DNA from 3 places in the Pseudomonas sp. o96-267 genome. Region 1 is predicted to be linked to each of the others. Evidence: riboswitches for the same ligand, from Rfam matches in the RefSeq annotation. Region 1 holds a riboswitch; each other region holds the start of a gene.
What was found. A riboswitch is a leader RNA that binds a small molecule or an ion and turns the genes downstream of it on or off. The one in region 1 is predicted to bind cobalamin.
Positions count from the first base shown of each region.

Region 2: it holds a riboswitch for cobalamin, as region 1 does, so the genes downstream of both, cobO (cob(I)yrinic acid a,c-diamide adenosyltransferase) here and cobG (precorrin-3B synthase) in region 1, are expected to answer to the same signal.
Region 3: it holds a riboswitch for cobalamin, as region 1 does, so the genes downstream of both, EGJ86_RS12605 (TonB-dependent receptor domain-containing protein) here and cobG (precorrin-3B synthase) in region 1, are expected to answer to the same signal.

Region 1 is NZ_RHQP01000004.1:121,937-124,132, forward strand. Features, by position in the region: gene cbiE (precorrin-6y C5,15-methyltransferase (decarboxylating) subunit CbiE) at 1-953, opposite strand, end outside; cobalamin riboswitch at 1,010-1,215, shown strand; gene cobG (precorrin-3B synthase) at 1,308-2,196, shown strand, end outside.
Region 2 is NZ_RHQP01000008.1:20,058-22,253, reverse strand. Features, by position in the region: gene EGJ86_RS07050 (C40 family peptidase) at 1-460, shown strand, start outside; partial or broken gene EGJ86_RS07045 (hypothetical protein) at 471-790, shown strand; cobalamin riboswitch at 830-1,040, shown strand; gene cobO (cob(I)yrinic acid a,c-diamide adenosyltransferase) at 1,226-1,837, shown strand; gene EGJ86_RS07035 (cobyrinate a,c-diamide synthase) at 1,837-2,196, shown strand, end outside.
Region 3 is NZ_RHQP01000015.1:86,747-88,942, forward strand. Features, by position in the region: gene EGJ86_RS12605 (TonB-dependent receptor domain-containing protein) at 1-938, opposite strand, end outside; cobalamin riboswitch at 1,021-1,227, opposite strand; gene dxs (1-deoxy-D-xylulose-5-phosphate synthase) at 1,300-2,196, opposite strand, start outside.

The DNA of each region.
Region 1 (2,196 bases):
TCCGGTGCCGGCAGTCCATCCAGTGCTTCGGGCGCATGTCCAGCGACCAGTTGCAGACCGGGCACGCCGAGGGCATCACGGTTGTGGCGGATATGATCCTGACGCCCTTCGTTGGCCTCGATGGCAATGGCCAGGCAGGTCGGATGGGCGCGCATCCATTCGATGCCGATGGAGCCGCAACCGGCGCCGACATCCCACAGCAACTCGCCAGGCAGCGGCGCCAGCCGAGCCAGGGTGACGGCGCGCACGTCGCGCTTGGTCAGTTGCCCGTCGTGGCGGTAGGTCTCGTCCGGCAGGCCGCAGGTCGGTGGCAGCAGTTGCGCGCCGGTGTCGGCCAGGCACTCTACGGCCAGCAGATTGAGATCGGCACCGCGTGGCAGGTTCCAGCTCGCGGCCAGGCCCTCGATGCGGCGCTCGTCAGGCCCGCCAAGGTGCTCCAGCAGGGTCAGGCGGCTGGCGCCGAAACCACGTGCGCACAAGGCTTCGGCGACCTGCGCAGGGGTGTCACCATCAGCGCTCAATACGAGCAGGCGCGTACCGGGATAGAAACGGGCATTGAGCGTGGCCAGCGGCCGGCCGACCAAGGAGACCACCTCAGCCTCCTGCAACGGCCAGCCCAGGCGCGCCGCCGCCAGCGACACCGAGGACGGCGCCGGCAATACCTGCAACTCGTCGGCCGACACCTGGCGCGCCAGACTGGCACCGACGCCGTAGAACATCGGATCACCGCTGGCCAGCACGCACACCGCCTCGCCGCGTCGGGCCAGCAACGGCTGCAGATCGAACGGGCTCGGCCAGACTTCCCGTTCGCCACTGATGCACGGCGGCAGCAAGGCCAGCTGGCGCGGCGCACCGACGATGCGCGTGGCCGCCAGCAAGGCGCGACGCGCGGCCTTGCCCAGGCCGGGATAGCCGTCTTCGCCGATGCCGACCAGGGTCAACCAGGGTTTCATCCAATGTCCTCGCACAGGCCCGACGGACCGCCTGTCCGCGCTCCGGGCAAAGCGGGCATAATAGCGCCTTCGTCGGTGCCCTTGAGTCGATACGACTCAACAGCGGGCCTAAGAGGGAATCCGGAGCGATCATTGATCGCGACCGAGCTGCCCCCGCAACTGTAAACAGCGAGTCCAACGCAATCGGCCACTGGGTAACCGGGAAGGCGCGGCGGATGAAGACCTGTTAGCCAGGAGACCTGCCGACGAACGCTGGTCGCGAGTGCCAACATCGGGCGGGGTGTACCGATGCCATGGAGTCCCCTATGGGATTTCGCTGGTTCGGTCGCCGCGTCGTTATCCACAGGTGACCGTTTGAACGCCTCCATCCGCCCTTCCGCCTGCCCCGGCCTGCTGCGCATCGTGCCTGCGCTGGACGGTGGCATCTGCCGGGTCAAGCTGCCCGGCGGCGTGCTGCGCAGCGCCCAGGCGCGGGCGCTTGCCGAGGCGGCGCGGCGCCATGCCAGCGGCGTGCTGGAGCTGACCAACCGCAGCAACCTGCAGATCCGTGGCGTGCTGCCCGGCCAGGAAGCACCGCTGATCGATGCCCTGCTCGGCGCCGAACTCGGCCCGCGAGTGGCCGCCGCCGACGATGTGCGCAACCTGATGCTCAGTCCCGCCGCCGGCCTCGACCCGCAGGCGCGGATGGACGTGCGTCCGCTGGCCGGCCAATTGCTCGACCTGCTGCAGGACACCCCGGCGTTGCATGCCCTGTCACCCAAGTTCGCCCTGCAACTGGACGGCGGCGAAGCCCTGGCCATGCGCGAACACCCCCACGACCTGTGGCTGGCCGCCGAAGACGACCAGCACCTGCTGCTGGGCCTGGCCGGCTGCCCCGGTGACGAACCACTGGCTCGCATCGAGGCGACGCAGGCGCTCGACGTGGTGCGTGAACTCCTGTTGCTGTTCCTCGAACAGGCCACACCCGAACAGTCGCGCATGCGCCAGTTGCTGGCACACATCGCCCCTGGCGACCTGCTGCAACGCCTGCAAGCTCGACTGGATTTCCCTCTGCAACCGGCACCGGCCAACTGGCAGCCCAGCGCGACGCTCATGCGCCCACCGGCAGGTATTTATCCACAAGCGCAGAGAAGCCTGTGCATGGTCGCAGCCGGCGCTCAGTTGGGCCGTCTGCATGCAGAGCAACTCCTCGCCCTCGCCGATCTGAGCGAGCAGCATGGCGACGGCGAGCTGCGCCTGACCC
Region 2 (2,196 bases), on a different contig from region 1:
CGCTCCCTCTCCCCAGCCCAGTTACACCCCTCCAGTCTCTTCGTCGTCTTATCAGGGCGGCGCTGAAGACGTGCTGTTCCGTGCCCTCGGTCTGGTCGGTACGCCGTATCGCTATGGTGGCAATACCCCGGAAGGTGGTTTCGACTGCAGTGGCCTGATCGGCTACGTTTATCGTGATGCTGCCGGTATCAGTCTGCCGCGTTCGACGCGTGAGCTGAGTGCCATGCGCACCCCTGATGTCCGCCGCGACGCCTTGAAAAGTGGTGACCTGGTGTTCTTTGCCACCAATGGTGGGCGCACCGTCAGCCATGCCGGCATCTATGTCGGCGACGGCCGCTTCGTGCATGCTCCCTCTACCGGCGGTACGGTGCGCCTGGACACCCTCACCAGCGGTTATTGGCAGGGCGTCTATCTCGATGCCAAGCGCGTCATCACGCCAGAGCTAGCGCGTAACCCCTGAATTACTGTCCATGGTCGATCCCATTCGCCTACCGCCTCAGCCCGAGGTGTGCGAGCTGTGCGCGCGGCCCGTTGCGTTGACGCGTCATCATCTGATTCCCAAGGCACTGCACGACAAGACCTACGTGCAGAAGCGTTTCGCTCGTCATGAGCGCATCACGGCTACGCTTTGGGTCTGCCGCGCCTGCCACAATCAGATTCACCGGCTGTTCAGCGAAAAGGAGCTGGCGCTGACCTACAACAGTCGTGACGCGCTGCTGGGTGATGAGCGCTTGCGCACCTTCGTCGAATGGCTGGCCAGCAGCCGCCGGGCTTCACCCCCAGGCATTGAGCGGTCTCGGCGTTGACGCGCAGGGCTGCCAGCCTCTAACCTGCGCGCCTTGCTTCAGGTGCCCCGAGTTGCCGTGAATGGTAGCCATGGGGTGAAACAGGGAAGCCGGTCCGAATGCCGGCGCTGCCCCCGCAACGGTAGGTGAGTCAAACACCGCTCAAGGCCACTGTGCACCGCACGGGAAGGCGCGGTGCCGAACCTTTGGGTTCGCTCACGAGTCCGGAGACCGGCCTGTCGCATTTTCACGGCATCGCGGAGGGCGTTGTCCGGCCGACGCTCCGGTTTTTCCGGGGTGTTGTGCTTCCTGTCTTCCGCTCGCCTGACCAGCCATTGGCGCCTGGGTGAGGACGCGCGGACCATCGCGATCTGCTCCCCATCGTTGCTCGTACTGTTTACCGACAGTCGACGCGGGTGCCTGATGTACAGGAGCACAGCATGAGCGAGTCCACCGAACGCGATGCCCGCCACAAGGCGCGCATGCAGCGCAAGAAAGCCCTGATCGACGAAAAGATCGCCCAGGCCCAGGACGAATACGGTCTGTTGCTGGTACACAGCGGCAATGGCAAGGGCAAGAGCAGCAGTGCCTTCGGTATGGTCGCGCGTGCGCTCGGTCATGGCCTCAAGGTCGGTGTGGTGCAGTTCATCAAGGGCGCTGCCAGCACCGGTGAGGAAACCTTCTTCCGCCGCTTTCCCGAGGAAGTCAGCTACCACGTGATGGGTGAGGGCTTTACCTGGGAAACCCAGGACCGCCAGCGCGATATCGCCAAGGCGCACGAGGCCTGGGCGGTGGCTCGGCGCCTGTTGAACGACGAGTCCGTCGGCCTGGTGGTGCTGGACGAGCTGAACATTGCCCTCAAGCATGGCTACCTCGAACTGGACGCAGTGCTGGCCGATATCGAGGCTCGGCCGCTGCTGCAGCACGTGGTAGTGACCGGGCGTGGTGCCTTGCCGGGGATGATCGAGGCGGCTGATACGGTCACCGAGATGAGCCTGGTCAAGCATGCGTTCAAATCCGGGGTAAAGGCGCAGAAGGGCATCGAATTCTGATGGAAGCACGTCACTGTCCGGCTCTGTTGATTGCCGCCCCGGCTTCCGGCCAGGGTAAGACCACTGTGACTGCTGCCCTGGCGCGCCTGCACACGCGCCAGGGACGGCGGGTGCGAGTGTTCAAGTGCGGACCGGACTTTCTCGACCCGATGATCCACGCTCGTGCCAGCGGTGCACCGGTGTATCAGCTCGACCTGGCCATGGTCGGTGAGGCAGAAAGCCGTCGCCTGCTGTGGCAGGCCGCGGGCGAAGCGGATCTGATCCTGATCGAAGGTGTGATGGGGTTGTTCGACGGCAAACCGTCGGCGGCCGACCTGGCGCGTCATTTCGGCGTGCCGGTGCTGGGGGTTATCGATGGT
Region 3 (2,196 bases), on a different contig from region 1:
CCGGCACTGTCGCGGTAGGTGTTGTAGGCGTAGTTGTTGTCGGCATTCAGCGGGTCGCGGTTTTCGCTCTTGTCCTCGCTATGACCGAGCTCCAGGCGGCTGCTCCAGTCTTTGGCGAGTTGCGCTTCGAGATGGCCGGCAATGCTGGAGACGCTGAAGCGTTCGCTGGGGTTGCCCGGATCGAAACTGAACAGGTCGTCGTACTCGCTCTCGCCATGTTGCTCGAGCAGGCTCAGGCCTCCCTTGAGACGGTCGTTGAAGCGATGATCGAGGTTTAGGTTGAAGGCCTTGCGGCGCAGGCCATCGTGGTCGTTGTCGTAACCACGGCCATCTTGGGAGCGGTCGAAGCCGGCGCGTTCGACCAGGCTTGCGCCGAGATCGAAGCGGGTGCGCTGGTCACCGCCGGACATGCCTAGGCTACGCTCGAAGGTCTGTTGGCTGCCGGCGGCCAGGCGTAGGCGCGGCTGCAGGCGATCCTCGCCGCGCCGAGTGAAGATCTGGACCACTCCGCCAATGGCGTCGGAGCCGTAAAGCGCCGAGCGGGCGCCGCGCACGACCTCGATACGCTCGATTTGATCGGGGCTGAGAAACTCCAGACGGGCCAGACCGCTGGCAGCAGCATTCAGACGTACGCCATCTACCAGCACTAGGGTCTGGTTGGCGTTGGCGCCACGTAGGAACAGACTGGTGAGGCTGCCGCGACCGCCGCTTTGTACGATAGACACACCGGGCACGCGGCTGAGTAGGTCGGGCACGCTACTGACCTGCAGACGTTCGATGTCGTCCCGCTCGAACACCGTGGTAGCCGCGGTAGCCTGCGCTTGCGGTTCGGCCAGGCGCCCGGAGGTGACGACCAGCGGCTCGGCCACGTAGGGCTCGGCGGCCAGCGAGAGACCTGGCATGACGGCGATGGCCAGAGCCAGACGGGACAGTTTCATTTTCTTTCCTCAACGGGCGGCAGACGGTCGAGGAGGGCAGGCGCAAGCGCAGGACGGCGCTTGACCGTGCTGCCCTCCGCAACACCAGTCGCACCGCCTTGGCCGGTCTCCGGGCTCTCGACCCGCGTCCGCCTTCCCAGGCAGAGCCCAGTGGCTGTTGGACGTGGCGCACGCTCAGCGCGTGCAGTCGATTACCGTTGCGGGGGCAGCGTCGGCATTGCTCGTGACGAGCGCACCGACTTCCCGTTTAACACTGCTTGCGCAGCGCACCCTGGCGGAACATGAATGGCGCGCACCTTAGTGCGCACGCATATGAATCACAAGCAAGCGCCGCTCATATAGCGATGAGCGGGCTTCATGCTCAGGCCTGAAGCAAACTCAGACGCTCACGTACCGCGCGTTCGATGCCTGCTTCGTCGAGACCGCACTCGGCGAGCATCTGGCTGGGCTTGGCGTGCTCGACGTAGTAGTCGGGCAGGCCCAGGTGCAGCATCGACATCTGGATGTTCTCGGCGGCGAAGAATTCGCTGACCGCGCTACCGGCGCCGCCCATGATGCTGTTTTCTTCGATGGTCACCAGCAGCGTGTGGCTACCTGCCAGTTCGCGCAGCAGGGCTTCGTCCAGCGGTTTGACGAAGCGCATGTCGACCACTGTGGCATCCAGCGTTTCACCCACGCGCAGGGCTTCGGCCAGTTGCACGCCGAAGGCCAGCAGGGCGACGTCCTTGCCCTGGCGGCGTATCACCGCCTTGCCAATTTCCAGCGGCTCCAGGCCGGCATCGAGCGCTGCATTGGGGCCGGTGCCACGCGGGTAGCGCACCGCTGCCGGGCCGTCGAACAGGTGGCCGGTGGTGAGCATGCGGCGCATCTCGTTCTCGTCGCTCGGCGTCATCACCAGCATGCCGGGGATGCAGCGCAGGTAAGACAGGTCGAAGCTGCCTGCATGGGTCGGACCGTCTTCGCCGACCAGACCGGCACGGTCGATGGCGAACAGCACGTCGAGGTGCTGCACGGCCACGTCGTGAATCAGTTGGTCATAGGCGCGCTGGAGGAAGGTGGAGTAGATCGCCACCACCGGTTTGGCACCTTCGCAGGCCATGCCGGCGGCCAGGGTCACGGCGTGCTGCTCGGCAATCGCCACGTCGAAGTAGCGCTCGGGGAAGCGCTCGCTGAACGCCACCAGATCCGAGCCTTCCTTCATCGCCGGGGTAATGCCGACCAGGCGCGCGTCCTGCTCGGCCATGTCGCACAGCCACTG